DNA from 4 places in the Methylobacterium sp. 1973 genome. Region 2 is predicted to be linked to each of the others. Evidence: predicted binding sites of a transcription regulator. Region 2 holds the regulator's gene; each other region holds the start of a gene.
The links. Region 2 encodes LexA, which represses DNA repair genes until DNA is damaged. Its sites were predicted from a motif close to TGTTCNNNNTGTGTTCNG; they were not measured.
Positions count from the first base shown of each region.

Region 1 (4,452 bases), on a different contig from region 2:
GACAGGTCGGCGGCGGCCTCGACCGTGCGCCCGTCGAGGAGCGCGACGAGGGGCCCCTCGGCGCCGAGGCGGCGCAGATAGCGGCCCAACGCCTCCGAATCGGGGGCGGTGAGCGCCACCGGGCCGGTGAAACGCAACGGGGCCGTCTCGACCTGCCCGCTCGCCGCGACGGTGGCGTCGGCCGGGCCCGTCACCGACAGGCGGCGCAGCAGCAGGCCGCCGGCCCGTTCCAGGGTGCCGGTGAGGGCGAGGTTCGACCAATCCTCGCCGCCGAGCACGGCGCTGCCCACCGTGAGGTCGAGATCGAGCATGGCCGGCAGGCTGCCGGCCGAGCGCGGCAGGCCGCGGCCGATCAGATTCTGGCCCTCCGCCGAGGTCAGGAAGGCGTCGAGGTCGAGGCGGCGGGCCTCGAGGGTCAGGCCGCCGCGCCACTGGCGCAGATCGAGCCGGCCGGTGCCGCCGAACCGCAGGCTCCGGCCCCCGGGATCGATGGCGAGGTCGACGCCCTCGAACCGCACCTGCGTGCCCCGGGCCTTGAAGGTGCCGGCCAGCGAGAAGGGCAGGTAGGCGCCCGCGGCCTGGGTCGGCGGCCCGACGACGAGGCGCGCCGAGCCCTCGGCCTCGACCAGGGAGCCGCCGGCTTCGCTCGGCGCGAGGCCGAAGCGTGCATCCGCCTCGAAGCGCGGAGCCGCGTCGCCGCCGCCGGAGATCTTGGCGGCGAGGCGCCCGTCGGGTCCCGGCGTGCCACTCACCGCCCGGAACGGGATGCCGCCGCTCGTCCCCTCGACCCGCCAGGGGCCGACCAGGGCCGGCGCCTGCAGGTGCAGGTCCTGGACGTAGAGCTGGTCGGTCCGCCCGGTGGCGGGCACCTGCGTGGTGACCAGGAACTGCTGGATCTGCAGGTTCTCGATCGCGAGGTCGCGGTCGCGCAGGGCGCCACCGAAATCGGCCGGCAGCTTCAGGGCGTCGGGGCCGGCGACCGGGAGCTTGATCTCGGCCCGGCCGATCCGGGTCTCGGTGAAGCGGAACTCGCCCTTCAGGAGCGGCGCGAGGGCGATCTCGGCCTTGACGAACCGGGCGTCCAGGCTCGGCCGGTCCGGATCGGCGCCGAGATGCAGGCGGTCCACGCGCAGCCGCGGCGAGGGCAGCAGCCGGACCTCGATCCGGCCGTCGGTCCGGACCGGGACGCCGAGGGACCGGGCGAGCGCCCGGTCGACGAGCGCGCGATGGGCCTGCCAGTCGACGAAGGGCGGAACGGCGAGCGCCGCCACGAGAACCAGGATGACGGCGCACGCCAGCGCGGTCAGAAGATCACGCAATGGTCCTGTTCCGCACCATCTCTCCGCGAGGCCGCGCCATCACCGTGCCGCCGTGCCCCGCGTGCCCCCGCGAGTCAGTTGTCACGGCCATAGCACGATAAGCCCCCGGGAGCGCCAGCGGCGATGCCACGGTCCGGAGCGGCTCTCGGCGCGCGCGCGGCGGCCCGCGGCACCCCGGGCCATGAGCTCCGGACCGGGCGCGGATCCCCTCTCCCGTGCGGGAGAGGGACAGGGTGAGGGATGCGACCTCTCCGGAAAGACCTGATCCCTCACCCCAACCCTCTCCCGCACGGGAGAGGGGGCTTGTCGCGCTCCGCCGCCGCTGTCGGCCCCTGATCACACAGGTGCCGATCCGCGGCCACCGGGGAGACGGGGGCGCCCCGCAGCCGGCCGCGGGCCCCGAAGGGCGCGGATCGTCCCGGCGCAGACAGCCGCGCTTCATGGCTCCGCGCCCCCTCGGCGGCGCGAACGGCCTCGACGCCGTTCGCGATTTGGTCCAGGGATGCGGGATGCAGAACCGCCCGCAAGCGCAGCCCGCCGGGGACGGCGCGCCCGCCACGTCCATCACCGCCCGCGCCATGGGCGCCCTCCGCCGCGACGCCGCCGGCTATCTCGAGGGGCTCAATCCCGAGCAGCGCCGCGCCGTCGAGACCACGGAGGGCCCGATCCTCGTGCTGGCCGGCGCCGGCACCGGCAAGACCCGGGTGCTGACCACCCGCATCGCCCACCTGATCGCCACCGGGCGGGCGCGCCCCTTCGACATCCTGGCGGTGACCTTCACCAACAAGGCCGCCCGGGAGATGAAGCACCGGATCGGCACGCTGATCGGCCCCGCCGGCGAGGGCATGCCCTGGCTCGGCACCTTCCACGCCATCGGCACCAAGATCCTGCGCCGCCACGCCGAGCTGGTTGGGCTCAAATCCGACTTCACCATCCTGGGCACCGACGACCAGCTCCGGCTGATGAAGCAGGTGATCGCCGACCAGAACGTCGACGAGAAGCGCTGGCCGGCCCGGGCCCTGTCCCACGCCATCGACGGCTGGAAGAACCGCGGCCTCGGCCCCGAGCAGGTGCCCCCGGGCGAGGCTGCCTCGTTCGCCTTCGGAAAGGGCGGCGCGCTCTACACCGCCTACCAGGCCCGGCTCGCGACGCTGAACGCCGTCGATTTCGGCGATCTCCTGCTGCTCTGCCTTAAGCTCTGGCGGGAGAACCCCGACGTCCTGGCCAATTACCAGGACCGGTTCCGCTACATCCTGGTGGACGAGTACCAAGACACCAACGTCGCGCAGTACCTGTGGCTGCGCCTGCTGGCGCAACAGCGCAAGAACATCGCCTGCGTGGGCGACGACGACCAGTCGATCTACGGCTGGCGCGGCGCCGAGGTCGACAACATCCTGCGCTTCGAGCACGATTTCCCCGGCGCGGTGGTGGTGCGGCTGGAGCGCAACTACCGCTCCACCGGCCATATCCTCGCCGCCGCCTCGGGGCTGATCGCCAAGAACGAGAGCCGCCTCGGCAAGACCCTGCGCACCGACGACGAGCCGGGCGAGCGCGTCACCGTCACGGGCGCCTGGGATTCCGAGGAGGAGGCGCGGATGCTCGCCGAATCGATCGAATCCCTCCAGGTGAAGCAGCATCCCCTGTCGGAGATCGCCGTGCTGGTGCGGATTTCCGCGCAGATGCGCGAGATCGAGGATCGGTTCGTCCAGCTCGGCCTGCCCTATCGGGTCATCGGCGGCCCGCGCTTCTACGAGCGCGCCGAGATCCGCGACGCCCTGGCGTATCTGCGCGCCACCGTGAATGTCAGCGACGACCTCGCCTTCGAGCGGATCGTGAACACGCCCAAGCGCGGCCTGGGCGACGCCACCCTGCAGCAGCTCCACACCTACGGCCGTGCCAACCGGCTGCCCCTGCGGATCGCCGCCGAGCGCCTGTGCGAGACCGACGAGCTGAAGCCCCGCGTCCGCTCGACCCTGCGGGCGCTCACCGAGAGCTTCGCACGGTGGGCGCGACTGGTGGAGGCGCAGCCGCACAGCGAGGTCGCGCAGACGATCCTCGAGGAATCCGGCTACACCGAGATGTGGCAGAAGGACCGCTCGGCCGACGCCGCCGGCCGGCTGGAGAACCTGAAGGAATTCGTCCGCTCCATGGAGGAATTCCCCGACCTCGCGGCCTTCCTGGAGCACGTCTCCCTGGTGATGGAGGCCTCCGAGGCGGAGGGCGCCGAGCGGGTCTCGCTGATGACGCTCCACGCCGCCAAGGGGCTCGAATTCGACACCGTGTTCCTCCCCGGCTGGGAGGACGGCCTGTTCCCGAACCAGCGGGCGCTGGACGAGAGCGGCCGCGCCGGCCTGGAGGAGGAGCGGCGCCTCGCCCATGTGGGCCTGACCCGGGCGCGCAAGCGGGCGAAGCTGTCCTTCGCGGTCAACCGGCGCATCCACGGGCTCTGGTCGTCGACCATCCCGTCGCGGTTCATCGACGAGTTGCCCGAGACCGCCGTCGACGTGGTCGAGGCCCCCGCCCACTTCTCGGCCGGCGCCTCGCGGTTCGACCGCAACCCGGCGCCGTTCGGATCGAGCTACGGCACGCCGGGGTGGCAGCGGGCGCAGGCCAACACCGCGCCGGGTGGCCGGTCCGGGTCCGGCGGCGGCTTCCGGTCGGCGGGCCCGGGGGGCCGCTCCGGCGGCCAGTCCGGCGGACCTCGCCAGATCGAGGGCGAGCTGATCGCCAAGTCGACGGGCGCGCCCTCGGCCTTCCAGGCCGGCCAGCGGGTCTTCCACACCAAGTTCGGGCCCGGAACGGTCGCGGGCGTCGATGGCAACAAGCTCACCGTTGACTTCGACAAGGCCGGCCAGAAAATGGTGCTCGACAGCTTCATCCAGGCCGGGTGAGGCCCGTCCCGCCGACCAAGCCCGGACGTTTCAGGGCGGCAGGGTCGGCCGGCTTCGCCCCTGCGGGCGGGGAGGATCGTGATCGTGCCGGATGCCGCGTCATCGCGTCTCCCCCGTCCCGAACCTGATGCATCCGCGCCAGCCGCGCGGCTTTTTCGAAGCCCCCTTGCCCACCGTCACCCCTTGGTCACACCCGGCGCGCATTCGTCGGATGCGAATCGCACTGGTGCGCCAGTTGCATC
Region 1 covers NZ_JBEPLA010000001.1:387,101-391,552, forward strand. The annotation lists gene ABIC70_RS01920 (AsmA family protein) at 1-1,319, opposite strand, end outside; gene ABIC70_RS01925 (ATP-dependent helicase) at 1,829-4,210, shown strand.
Region 1: a site for LexA is predicted at 1,801-1,818, ahead of ABIC70_RS01925 (ATP-dependent helicase). Genes of this name have one in related genera too.

Region 2 (4,452 bases):
GAGTGTGTCGAGCCGCGAGCGCCGCGCGTGCTCCCAGCCCAGGCCCTTATCGACGATCGCCGACTGCTGGTAGAAGATCATCCACGGCATGATCACCGCGCCGATATTGGCCGCGATCAGCACCCGGAACTGGCCGTCGCCCAGCGGCATGTGCCCGAAGGAGGCGACGATCTCGGGCAGGTTCGGCCGCGCCGCTACGGCGAGCCCAACGAAGACCAGCTCGAATAGGCCGACCACGATCGCCACGACCTCGACGCGCCGGTAGCTGCCGGTGAAGACGAGCCCCAGGAGCAGGCAGGCCGGCAGGCCGAGGCTCACGAGCCGCGGCACCCCGAACAGGTCCCCGATGCCGGCGATGCCGGAGAATTCCGTGACGATGGCGCCGATGCCGGCGACCACGAGGCCGCCGTACGAGATCCAGGCCCAGACCGGCCCGTAGCGCTCCCGGATCAACGCGCCGTGGCCGCGTCCGGTGGCGGTCCCGAGCCGCACCGTCAGCTCCTGGACGACGTACAGGATCGGCACCAGCAGGATCTGGAGGAGCAGGAGCGAATAGCCCCAACGCGCCCCGCTCTGGGCCGCCGTGATGAGGCTTCCGACATCCGTATCGGCCAGCATCACCACGAGTCCGGGGCCTGCGGCCTTGAGGTAAGCGGACAGGCGAGGCAGGGAAGCGCTGGGCACGGCTCGGGAACAGTCCCGCGCACGGCCGGTTCCGGCGGGCGCCTGCGGCGTTTTCCCGGGGCAGGCGGGAGGGACATGTGATGGCGGAGAGCACGGATCGGGGCTCCGGCTGGAGCCTGCAGGCGACCGCCGTGCCCGACGGGGTGCGCCTGGAACTCGCCCTGGCCGACCTCGGCGGCGCGCCGGTCACCGCCGCGATCGTTCTCGACCGGGCGGAAGCCCGGGCCTTCGCCCGCGCCCTGCTCGCCGCCGCCGGCGACGCGGCGGAACGGACCTTCCCGAAGCCGGGCGCCTGACGGCGCGCCGCCGGTCGGTCAGCGGGCCAGACCGGGATTGCGGCCCGGCAGGCGGGGGACCACGGTGCCACGCTTCTCGATCGGCGTGTCGCAGGCGTAGGCGAACTCGGTCTTCAGCGGATCGAACACGGTCTCGCCGGTGATCCGGCAATCCTCGCGCACGGTCTCGTCGAGATAGGCCCGAGCGGCGGTGCGGAAGCGCTTCACCCGGGTGGCGTCCGGCTCCGGATCGATCCGGGCCTCGCTCAGGTTGCAGCCGGTATATTCGCGCAGGGCGTTCGAGACGATCAGCATCCGGCGCATCTGCCGGTTGTCGTAGACCTCGTAGGGCTCCTTGCAGCCGATCGTCACCACCTGGGGGGTGAGCGCCACGTAGTTCCGCGAGATGTAGGAGAACCCGGTGGTGCAGCCGGCGAGGCCGAGGGCGGCGAGGCCGAGGGGCAGCAGAGCTGCGGGTCGTCGCATCCTCGTCATCCCAAGAGGGTCCCAGCCCGCGGCCCGGATCCGCCGCCTTCCCGGCGGGGCGCCGCGGTGCATTGAAACGGCTCCGCTTGCGCCGTCAATGCGTTTCTCGACCTTGCTCCCGCGAGCGCGGAGCGACGCGCCAAGCGTAGCGGTGCCGCCCTTGCGGAACACTTGCGGAACGTTTAACCTGTTCGTGATTTGTTTCAGAGACCGTCACGGGGCGGTCTGCCAAGCCGCGAGTCCCCCTTCGATGCTCACGCGCAAGCAGCTGGACCTCCTGCGTTTCATCCAGAGCCGGATGCAGGAATGCGGCGTCCCGCCGTCCTTCGACGAGATGAAGGACGCCCTCGACCTCAAGTCGAAATCCGGCATCCACCGGCTGATCACGGCCCTGGAGGAGCGCGGCTTCCTCCGGCGCCTGCCGAATCGGGCGCGCGCCATCGAGGTGATCCGCATTCCCGAGAGCCTGAGCCAGACGGTCCCATCTTCGGCCCCATCTTCGGCCCCGGCCGAGCCGCGCCGTTTCACCCCGAGCGTGGTCGAGGGCGGCAAGTCCAAGCATCCGCCGGCCCCGGCCAGCACGCGGATGATCGACGACGCCGGTCGTGCCATTTCGATCCCGGTGATGGGCCGGATCGCCGCCGGTACGCCGGTCTCGGCGATCCAGAACCAGAGCCATGCCATCACCCTGTCGCCGGATTTCGTGGCCGGCGGCGAGCACTATGCCCTGGAGGTGCGCGGCGACTCGATGGTCGAGGCCGGCATCCTCGACGGCGACCTCGTGGTGATCCGCAAGCAGGACACGGCCAATACCGGCGACATCATCGTGGCGCTGATCGACGACGAGGAGGCGACGCTCAAGCGTCTGCGCCGCCGCGGCTCCTCGATCGCCCTGGAGGCCGCCAACCCGGCCTACGAGACGCGCGTCCTCGGGCCGGACCGGGTCCGGATCCAGGGCCGCCTCGTCAGCCTCGTCCGCCGCTACTGAAGCGGCTCGGCCGGCGCGTTGCCGGGGGCGAGGTCCCCGCCCGACGCATCGGTTTCCGGAGGCGTTGTCGCCCCGTCGTCAGAGGCGCGGGCCTCCGCGGAGGGCGCGGTGACCGGTTGTGGTGATCCCGGCCCGTGTTCCGAGCGTGGTCGCCAGGGCACGGCGCGGCCATCGGCCCGGGCGTGACGGGCGACGAAGCTCTCGCCGTCGGACCTGAGGGCGACGGCGCCCTGGGCGGCCAGGACGCGCCGGTCGATCACCAGGGGGCCGGTGCAGGACGGTGGGGCCACGAGGCCCGTGATCAGCACCGCGGCGCGGGCGCAATCCTCCGGGAAGGCCCGCCGGTCCCGGACCAGGGCGACCGCCCGTCCGTCCGGCAGGCGCGCGGTGCATCCGAGCCGGTCACAGCGGCCGCTGCCCGATCGGACGATCAGTGCCCCGGCTCCCCGTCCGTCGCCGTCCGCCTTCAGCCATTGTTCGAGAACGAAGCCGGACGGGCTGCCGAGGGCCGCGAGCCGTCCGTCCGGCCCCCGCACCGCGGCCCCCGCACCCTGCCGATCGACATAGAGGTCGTAGCGGTCGGGTCGGGCCGCGACGACGAGTCCGAGCAGGATCGGCGGCACGGCGAGCCAGCGCAGGCGGGAGGCCGGTAACGTCGCGAGCAGCAGGCCCGCGGTCAGCAGGAACAGCGCCGCGGTGCCGAAGGCCGGTACGACCACGATGGCCCGCTCGAACCCGGCGATCCAATGGGAGACGGCGAGCATGCCCCCCACCGCCTGACCCATCAGCCACCAGATCGGGCGGTCGAGGGCGAAGGGATAGGCGAGGATCCCGATCACCGCGGAGGGCATCACCACGAGGGAGACGAGCGGCAGGGTCAGGGCGTTGCCGACGAGGCCGAAGGGCTGGATCGTCTGGAAATGGTAGGTGGCGAAGGGCGCGGTCGCGACCTGCGCCACCAGGGTCGTGGCCAGGGTCCCGGTGACCGCCGAGAGGCCGCTGCCGACGAGCCGACCGAGCCGGCCCGCCCCGTGGCGCACGAACAGCCGCCCGTCGATCAGCCGCGCGCAGGCGATCAGCCCGGCCACGGCGCCGAAGGACATCTGGAAGCTCGGGCCGAGCAGGCCCTCCGGCTCCCGGGCCAGGGCGATCAGCGCCGCGAGGGCGAGGTTGCGCATGGACAGGGCGGGCCGGTCCACCAGGATCGCGCCCAGCATGATCAGGGTCATGATCAGCGAGCGCTCGGCGGCGATGTCCCAGCCCGAGAAGGCGCAGTAGGCGGTGACGCCGACCATGGCGAAGCCGGCCGCGATCTTCTTGATCGGCCAGAGGAGCGCGCAATGGGGGACCAGCGCGAGCAGCGCCCGCACCAGCCAGAACACCACGCCGGCGGCCAGCACCATGTGGAGGCCCGAGATCGACACAACGTGGTAGATCCCGGCGGCGCGCAGCGCATCGTTGGTCGCCGGGCCGATGAGGCCGCGCTTGCCGGTCACCAGGGCCGCCGCCACCGCGCCCGCCTGGCCGCCGGCGGCCTCCGCGATCCGGCGGGTGAGCCCGTTCCGGGCCGCGTCGAGCGTGGCGGCGAGCCGCAGGCGGAGGGGCGGCGGCTCGGTCGGCGCCCGGATCGTGACCGCCCCGACCAGCGAGCCCACCGCGCCGATCCCCTGGAAGTAGGCGTCTCGGGCGAAATCGTAGCCTCCGGGCCGGGCCGCCTCCGGGGGAGGCAACAACCGGGCGGTGGCGGCGACGACGTCCCCGGGAAGCGGGGTCGGCGTCTTGCGGAATGACACCCGCACCCGGGCGGGCCGCGCCTCCGGCGCAAGGCCGGCGAAGCTCTCCACCCGGATCAGCAGCCGGGCGCCGACCTCGCGCTCGTCCAGGGCTTCGACCGTTCCGATGAGGGGGCCGATGGTGGTGCGGGGGAGGACCGGGGCGGCGACCTCCGAGACCCGCCAGGCCGCCGCCGCGAAGCCGAGGAACGCGGCCGCCACCGCGAGCACCGCCGCCAGCGCCGCA
Region 2 covers NZ_JBEPLA010000002.1:585,927-590,378, forward strand. The annotation lists gene ABIC70_RS06800 (NRAMP family divalent metal transporter) at 1-684, opposite strand, end outside; gene ABIC70_RS06805 (hypothetical protein) at 765-980, shown strand; gene ABIC70_RS06810 (hypothetical protein) at 999-1,445, opposite strand; gene lexA (transcriptional repressor LexA) at 1,696-2,433, shown strand; gene ABIC70_RS06820 (ComEC/Rec2 family competence protein) at 2,427-4,452, opposite strand, start outside.

Region 3 (4,452 bases), on a different contig from region 2:
GAACGCCCGGACGCAATTCGACTCGTAAGAGCCGGATTCGTGCCGGGCTTCGTCGTTTCGGCATCCTGCGATCTGAATGCGTGTGCAGGCGCCGAGTGGCCGTCTCTGCCGGGACGGCCGATCGGCGCGGTCACGTGGCATCCGGGACGGGGGCTTGCCTGTTCGGCGGTGCCCCAACTCTGCGTCGAGGATCTCTGAGGCTGCGGCCGAGACGGGACGCCCGCTTCTTTCTATTCCGCTATCGGATCGGTGCCTCGGGCCCAAAACAAAACCCCATGGCGATCCTGGGATCGCCATGGGGCTCGGTCTTCAGGGATCGGGCGCCGGACTTGGTCCATCGCCCGGTCTTCGGATCAGGCTTCGCCTTCGTCGAGATCGTCGGCGGTCGGGGTCGCGTTCTCCAGGATTTTCTCGGCGACCAAGCCGGAATTCTGCCGGATGGAGCCCTCGATCTCGGCGGCGATCTTCGGGTTGTCGCGCAGGAAGCCCTTCGCGTTCTCGCGGCCCTGGCCGAGGCGCTGGCTGTTATACGAGAACCACGCGCCGGACTTCTCGACGATGCCGGCCTTCACGCCGAGGTCGATCAGCTCGCCGACCTTCGACACGCCCTCGCCGAACATGATGTCGAACTCGACCTGCTTGAACGGCGGCGCGACCTTGTTCTTCACCACCTTGACGCGGACCTGGTTGCCGATCGCCTCGTCGCGATCCTTCAGGGTCGAGATGCGGCGGATGTCGAGGCGCACCGAGGCGTAGAACTTCAGGGCGTTGCCGCCCGTGGTGGTCTCGGGGCTGCCGTACATCACGCCGATCTTCATCCGGATCTGGTTGATGAAGATGACCATGCAGTTCGAGCGCGAGATCGAGCCGGTCAGCTTGCGCAGGGCCTGGCTCATCAGACGGGCCTGGAGGCCCGGCTGGCTCTCGCCCATCTCGCCCTCGATCTCGGCGCGCGGGGTCAGCGCGGCCACCGAATCGACCACCAGCACGTCGATGGCGCCGGAGCGCACCAGCGTGTCGGTGATCTCCAGGGCCTGCTCGCCGGTATCGGGCTGCGAGATCAGCAGGTCGTCGAGGTTGACGCCGAGCTTGCGGGCATAGACCGGATCGAGGGCGTGCTCGGCATCCACGAAGGCGCAGACGCCGCCCTTCTTCTGGGCCTCCGCGATGGTGTGGAGCGCCAGCGTCGTCTTGCCGGACGATTCGGGGCCGTAGATCTCGATCACCCGTCCGCGCGGGAGGCCGCCGACGCCGAGGGCGATGTCGAGGCCCAGCGATCCGGTCGAGACGGTCTCGACCTCCTGAACCTTGTCGTTCTTGCCGAGCCGCATGATCGAGCCCTTGCCGAAGGCGCGCTCGATCTGAGCCAGGGCGGCGTCAATGGCCTTGGACTTGTCCTTGTCCACGGGGGGCATGTCGACCACTTTCAATGCGGGCTGGGCCATCTGGCGGGCTCCTTATGAAGGGGTTGGACGCAGTTCACAACGCGCGTCGCCACCGCCTTCATGTACCTGTTTTGTTCTATTTCGACAAGGGCGGTCCCGTGGGTTGTGCATAGCCTGCCGGCGCCATCGATGCGGTTCAGGGCGAACCGCGGCCTCCGGCGTGCCGATCCGTCGGGGCATGCCCGGGATCCGGTGCCGCACTCCGTTCAGGGTCCGAACACGGTGGGCGGCACCGGATGCCGGATTTCGCAGGGAAGGGCCGGGACGCTGCCATCGACAACGCCATCGACGACGCCATCGACGCCGTTCAATCGGCCATCGTCTTCTTCACGGTCTCGACGAGCTGCTTCAGACTGAAGGGCTTCGGCAGGAAGTTGAAGGTCTCCCCCTCCGGCAGGTTCTTGCGGAAGGCGTCCTCGGCGTAGCCGGAGACGAAGATCACCTTCAGGTCGGGCTGATGCTTGCGCACCTCCCGCAGCAGGGTCGGGCCGTCCATCTCGGGCATGACGACGTCGGAGACGACGAGGTCGATCGGCTGGGTGCCCTCGCGGACGATCGCCAGGGCCTCGAGGCCGGAGGCCGCCTCCAGGACCGTGTAGCCGCGGGCCGAGAGGGCGCGGCTGTTGACCGCCCGGACGGGATCCTCGTCCTCCACGAGCAGGATGGTGCCCTGCCCCGTATGATCCGCGGCGGGCTTGCGCGGCGCCGGCTTGTCGGCCGTGGCCGGAGCCGGTGCACTCCGCGGCGCGCCGGCATCGCCCGGCTCGGCAGCCGGCCGCGGCGACCCGGAGACCGGCGCGAGCGGCTCCGCGCGCGGGAGCGCCGGCACCGCAGCCGGGGCCGGAACCTCCTCCGGTTCGGCCACGGGCACATGCCGCGGCAGGTAGATGCGGAAGGCGGTCCCCTCCCCGATTGTCGACTGCACGTCGATGGTGCCGCCCGATTGCTTGACGATGCCGAACACCGTCGACAGGCCGAGTCCGGTGCCCTTGCCGATCTCCTTGGTGGTGAAGAACGGCTCGAAGATCTTCTCCATCAGCTCGGGGGGGATGCCCTGGCCGGTGTCGCGCACCTCGATCAGCACGTGGTCGCCGGCCGGCGCCCCGCCGCGTCCCTCCGCATCGGAGGCCGCCCCCGGATCCAAGACGTTCTCCGTCCGGATCATCAGCTTGCCGCCCTCCGGCATGGCGTCGCGGGCGTTGACCGCGAGATTGACGATCACCTGCTCGAACTGGTTGACGTCGGCCTTCACGGGCCAGACCTCGCGGCCGTGCTTCAGCTCCAGGGCGACCCGCTCGCCGAGCAGGCGCTTGAGCAGGAGGGTGAGTTCGGAGAGCGCCTCTCCGACATTCATCACCTCCGGACGCAGGGTCTGCCGCCGGGAGAACGCCAGGAGCTGGCGGACGAGGCCCGCCGCCCGGTTGGCGTTCTGCTTGATCTGCATGATGTCCTGGAAGGCCGGGTCGGTCGGCCGATGGCTCGCCAGCAGCAGGTCCGAGTACCCGATGATCGCCTGCAGCACGTTGTTGAAGTCGTGCGCGATGCCGCCCGCGAGCTGGCCGACCGCGTTCATCTTCTGGGCCTGGGCGACCTGCTGCTCCAGTTGCCGCTGCGCCGTCGTGTCGAGGGCGTACAGGATCACCCGCTCGGCCTCGTCGGTCTGCTGCCCCGGATCGCCGCCGTCGGCGGGGCTGAGCCAGACCCGGGCCGAGCGGCCGCCGGGCCCGGTCAGCTGGACCTCGATGGGTTCCGGATCGGTCCGACCGCTCGCCGCCCGGGCGAGCCCGGCTTCCAGGGCGGTCCGGTCGGCCACGGAATCGGCGACGTTCGGCTCGACCCGGGTCGCGCCGTCACCGTCGAAGGCGCCGTCATCGGCCTGGCGCGGCACCGTGCCGAACAGCCGGGTGAACGAGGCGTTGGCCCGGGCGATGCAGCCGGTCCGGTCGAGGGTCGCGATCGCGATCGGCGAGTTGTTGAGGAAGCGGGCGAGGCGCACCTCGGCGGCGCGCTGCGGCTCGTCGGTCTCGGCCCCGGCGGAGCGGTTGATCACGAAGGTCCGCGACGAGCCGGGCTTGCCGTCCTTGCCGAAGGCGACCCGGTGGTAGAGCCGCACCGGCAGGGTGTGGCCGTTGCGGCGGCGCAGGTCGAGGTCGAAGCGGTCGGTGCGGACCTCGCCCGGCAGGCCGGCGGTGCGCACGAGAACATCCGCCTCCGGGGCGATCTCGGTGAGATGCGGCCCGCCGGGGCCGACGCTGGCGAGATCGTAACCCAGCCAGGCGGCGAGCGTCGCGTTCATGTAGACGATGGCGCCGGCCGGATCGATCGACAGGAAGCCCGCCGGGGCGTGGTCGAGGTAGTCGATGGCGTGCTGGAGTTCCTGGAAGACGTTCTCCTGCCGCTCGCGCTCGGCGGTGATGTCGGCCACCGTCCAGAGCGAGGCCGCCCGGCGCGGACGCGCAAGGGGCCGCACCGAGACGCGGTACCACCCGAAGCCGCGCTCGCCGACCGTCGGCCCGAGGGGCGGCGACATCCGGACCTCCTCGGTATGGGCCCTGGCATCGCGCGAGGCCTGCGACAGGCGATAGACCGCCTCGGAGACCTCCGGAGAGCCGACGAGGATGCGCTCCACCGGCACGAGGTTCGAGAACGTGTCGCCGCTGGCGATCCGCAGATAGGCCTCGTTGGCGTAGATCAGCCGGCCCCCCTCCTCGACGACCAGCTTGCCGTCCGGCGAGGCGTCGACGATCCCCTTGGTGATGTCGTCCCGGGCCGCGCTGCCGCTGAGCTGGAGCGCCCCGATGGCGAGGGCGAACAGGAAGAACACGCCCGCCATGGCCAGCAGGGCCAGCAGCCAGACGATCAGTGACTGGGCCTGCTCGTTGGCCACGAAGGACAGGCCGATGGCGGCGCCGACCAGCAGCCCGGCGAGCACGAGGAGCAGGCCGACCCGGCCCGGCTGCTCCGACCGGTCGATCGAGCCGGTGCCCAGCAGGGCGGACGCCTGCGA
Region 3 covers NZ_JBEPLA010000016.1:5,508-9,959, forward strand. The annotation lists gene recA (recombinase RecA) at 354-1,415, opposite strand; gene cckA (cell cycle histidine kinase CckA) at 1,753-4,452, opposite strand, start outside.
Region 3: a site for LexA is predicted at 1,507-1,524, ahead of recA (recombinase RecA). Genes of this name have one in related genera too.

Region 4 (4,452 bases), on a different contig from region 2:
CTGGCTTCGGCCGGGGCGCCTTTCATCGTTTCAGAGGGCGGCTGGATTAAGCCGCACCTCGCCGCCGTCTACATCCCGTGAACGCAACTACACTGAACCGCCCGGCTCCGGCCGCGGCGGTTTTTTCGTGCCAGTGGCCGACGCTGCGGGGTGCGAGTTATCTACAATCTTCTAGAAGAACCGCAGCTCGATTGGACACCCATGGCTGCCCGACACTCCATACATCGTTTAGGTCGGTCGGCTTTATCTCTAGCTCCGAGCGAGCAGCTAGCGACCAAAGGAACAAACCTTTTCCGAGTTGAGCGGCGATCCCAAAGAAATTCTCGGCTTCGTTATATGCAAATTTGTAAGCGAACCTATTGCCATAGTTCTTGACCGTTCCACGCGTTGGGTTGCGATAGCCCTGCATGCGATCATTGAAATACGCGATGAAAGAATGTGATCTCGGATCAAAGCTGTGATGCCAACTCGATACAATCTGCTGTCCTTCTGGGAGCGTCTGGCCGAACTCCTTGAAAAACACAGCGCATGCGAGTTTTCGTGCTACAATTTTAGCCGCCTCGCCGAACACAATTGGCACACCTGCTAGTGGGAGATCCTTATAAAGCTCCCCCTCCGGCTTTTTCAGTCCCATCTTCTTCAAGCCAATGCGTTTCGTCCTGACTGGCAGATCGATCTTGGGTAGCGCTTTGGGATAGTTGTTAGCGATACCAGATGTCAGGCGTCGCAAGTCCTCTTGCGAGTGATTTGCCTCATCATGGTCAGATAGCATCGCATACAAAGAAAAAATCTGATCGAAATGACGCGTTGACTGGTTGCATTCTTCACAGGCCGGAAAATCAAAGTCCTCGGGATGATAGCCTCGCGGGAAAGAAGCTCGCGGCGGAACATGGTCCAGGGTGACGGTCGGACGCATCCCTCCGCAGAAAATGCATGTTGGATGCTCGCGAAGTAGACGAGCCTTCCTCCGTTCCCGAAATTTCGTCGCACTCATTCTGCCTTCAATGACCTCTCAGGTCGGCAGCCGCCTCAGCGGTTGCATACCTCCCGCCTTCGTCCACGCATAGCGGGAGCTTGTGGGGCACCTTACGAAGTCGGGATGTCCGACCTTCCGCCCGCCGTCGCCTCCTGGCGCGACCAGATCGAGCGTCTGTCCGAGCACGCGTCGCCCTGCCGGTATCTGACCCCAGCGCGGTGGGCGGCGATGCGGGCGAACGCGCTGACCTTCGTCGACGAGCACGGGGTCGAGGCGCACCGACTTGGGTGGACCGCGCCGCAACTGTTTGGCGTTCATCCCGAGCACGGCTTCCTGCGCGTCGAGTATGCTGGCGCGCTGATGGTCAACGACAGCCGGGTCGTCGGCGTCGAGCCGGACCGGATCGTGTTCGACCGGTTCTCCGGCTACCGGACGAAGCCGGGTCAGACCTGGGGCCCGCCGATCTGGGAGTTCGCGGCCAAGGAGCGCGGCTGACAATCAGCCCTGCAGGCTCTCGGCGAAGTCGTCGGGGATCTCGCCCCACTGGCCGAGGATCGTGACGCCCTCCAGCTCGCCGGTCTCGTCGTCGGCCACCACCTTCAGCGCCGCCGCGCCCGGCATCCGCTTGGCCAGGTTCTCAGCCTTCTTCACCGCTCCGCTCTCGGTCTGCGCCGGCTCCTGCCCGGCCGGCCGCAGCCGCTTCCGGTGCGCCTCGAAGGGCTGCACCACGAACGCCGTCCTCATCGCCATCGCCGTCTCCTTCCCGTCCCGACATGTCAAACACTCGCCGCCGACCGCGCAAGGCGCTTAAGGCGTGGTGCCACCTAAGATTTTCGATCCGAGTTCACATTCGTCCACTGCCGCGAGAGAAACATTCCGTGCGCGGATTGAACCCGGCTCGCCCATCAGCTTTGTTCCGTATTTGTTCTAGCACGGCGGAGCCGCGGGTGCACCTCAATCGGGTCGACGAGCTACTGATCCACGGCCCCGACGCCATCCGCGTGCCGCTGATCGGCCAGGCCCTGTGCGCCGGCTTCCCATCGCCCGCCGACGACTTCCTGGAAGGCGCGCTCGAGCTGCCCCGCTGGCTAGTACCCAACCCGCCCGCCACCTTCCTATGGCGCATTGCCGGCTCGTCCATGGAGGGCGCTGGCATCTACGACCGCGACCTCGCCTGCGTCGACCGCAGCCTCAAGGCGGGCCACGGCAGCATCGTCGTCGCGGCGATCGACGGCCAGATGAGCTGCAAACGCCTCGTGATCGACGGCAACGTCGCCCGGCTCGCCTTCTGCAACCCGGACCTGCCCGCCTTCGCGGTCGACGAGCTCGGCGAGGGCGTGATCTGGGGCGTGGTCCGCTTCTCGATCCGCTGGCACGTCGCCCGCGGGCAGCTGTCGTGAGCACGCCCGAGGCCCGCCGGCGCGACCGCATCGGCGGCGGCCGCGCCGTGGCGCTGATCGACGGCAACAGCTTCTACTGCTCGTGCGAGCGCGTGTTCGATCCGAAGCTCGCCGCGGTGCCGGTGATCGTGCTCTCGAACAACGACGGCTGCGCCATCGCCCGCACCAGCGAGGCCAAGGCGCTCGGCATCAAGATGGGCGACCCGTACTTCAAGATCCGCGACCTGTGCCGGACGCAGGGCGTGCGGGTGTTCTCGTCGAACTACACCCTCTACGGCGACATGTCGGGGCGGACCAACGCGGTCTACCGGCAGTTCAGCCCGCAGGTGGAGATCTACTCCATCGACGAGAGCTTCCTGAACCTCTCGGACGTCGCGCCGGCCCTGAGGGTCGAGCTCGCGCGGGACCTGCGCGCCACGGTGCGGGCCTGGACCGGGATCCCGACCTGCGTCGGCATTGGCCCGACCAAGACGCTGGCCAAGCTCGCCAACCACATCGCCAAGACCGTGCCGGTGCTGGAGGGCGTCTGCGACCTGACCGATCCGGCAGCCTACGCGCACTGGCTGTGCCGGATCGACGTCGCCGAGGTCTGGGGCATCGGCCGGGCCTCGCTCGCCAAGCTCCAGGCGATGGGCGTCGAGAGCGTGGCGGACCTGCGCGACCTCGACCCGCGGCCGGTGCGCAAGGGCCTGACCGTGGTGGGCGAGCGGATCATCTACGAGCTACGCGGCGCGGCTTGCCTGCCGCTGGAGATGGTGCCGGCCCGACGGAAGGGCTGCGCGGTGACGCGCTCGTTCTCCGGCCGGATCACCGAGCGGGCGGTGCTGGAGGAGGCGGTGGCGGCGCACGCCACGCGGCTTGGGGAGAAGCTGCGACGCGAGGGGCTGGGCACCAACCACGTCACGGTCTTCTACCACACGAGCGAGCACGACCGAGACGAGCCGATGCGCTCGGTCTCGACGACGGTGCAGCTGCCGGAGCACAGCTCGGACACGCTGGCGCTGATCAAGGCCGCGCGGCACGGGGTGGCGCGGACTTGGCGCGATCCGGGCGAGCGGCCGTGGCGGTACAGCAAGGCCGGGATCGTCACGAACGAGCTCGTGCCGCTGTCGCTCAGCCCGCGGGCGCTGATCGGCGCGCTCGACCGCGAGAAGTCGGGCCCGCTGATGGCGGCGATGGACGCGTGCAACGCGCGCTGGGGCCGCGGCGCGGTGGTGCCGGCGCGCGCGGGGCTAGTGAGCCGGCGCGACTGGAACACGAAGTTCGAGATGCGCACGCCGCGCTACACGACTCAGGTAGGCGAGTTGCCAGTCGCCTACGCTTGAACCGTCACAGGATGCTTGGGTGACCGCTGTGGGTGGTTTTCGGTCCGTCCGCTTACAGAGCTTTAGGCTATGATACCGGACGGCGGTGAAGGTATCGGTCCCTGAGCTTTTCGTTCCGACTACGGCTTCTCGTCAGGGTGGACTCGGTCGAACGCTTTTCTGGACGTCCGAAACTTGTCCGCGTTCTCGACGATCCAGGTCCACAGCGGGACCATCCGAACCAGCAACTCCAGACCGGTGTCGGACAGCGCATACTCGACGTGAGGGACGATCTCCTCAAAATCGTGGCGAACTACCAACCCGTCACGTTCCAGGTGCCGGAGGGTGCGCGTCAGCATGCGCTGCGTGACACCGTGCATGCGCCGCCCGATCTCCGTATGGCGCAGCTGCCCGTACACACCCAGCGTATGGATGACACCGAGCGACCAGCGGTTGCCGGCATGGGCGAGGACCTCTCGCCGGACGCCGTCGTCGTCGTCCCTGAGGCCATCGCAAACGGTCTGCGAGTACCTGAGGACGTCGTCCGAGCTCAGCGACCTGACCGCGGTATCATGCATGTGCCGTTCTTTCGCTCTCGGTTGCGAGCTGACAGATCCTGTCGGCGATCAGCGCTGAACGAGTTGGAACGATGAGTGATGCAAGGCCCGCCGTGAAGTCCCGTAACATCCTTGTGCTGGGTGCGGGCGAGCTCGGCATGCCGATCCTGCGCAACCTGGCGCGGCGCGCCAAGGATATCGACGGGGCCAAGATC
Region 4 covers NZ_JBEPLA010000016.1:23,830-28,281, reverse strand. The annotation lists gene ABIC70_RS24045 (hypothetical protein) at 158-916, opposite strand; gene ABIC70_RS24040 (hypothetical protein) at 1,100-1,471, shown strand; gene ABIC70_RS24035 (hypothetical protein) at 1,475-1,726, opposite strand; gene ABIC70_RS24030 (LexA family protein) at 1,924-2,376, shown strand; gene ABIC70_RS24025 (Y-family DNA polymerase) at 2,373-3,701, shown strand; gene ABIC70_RS24020 (winged helix-turn-helix transcriptional regulator) at 3,821-4,258, opposite strand; gene ABIC70_RS24015 (aromatic alcohol reductase) at 4,330-4,452, shown strand, end outside.
Region 4: a site for LexA is predicted at 1,889-1,906, ahead of ABIC70_RS24030 (LexA family protein). Genes of this name have one in related genera too.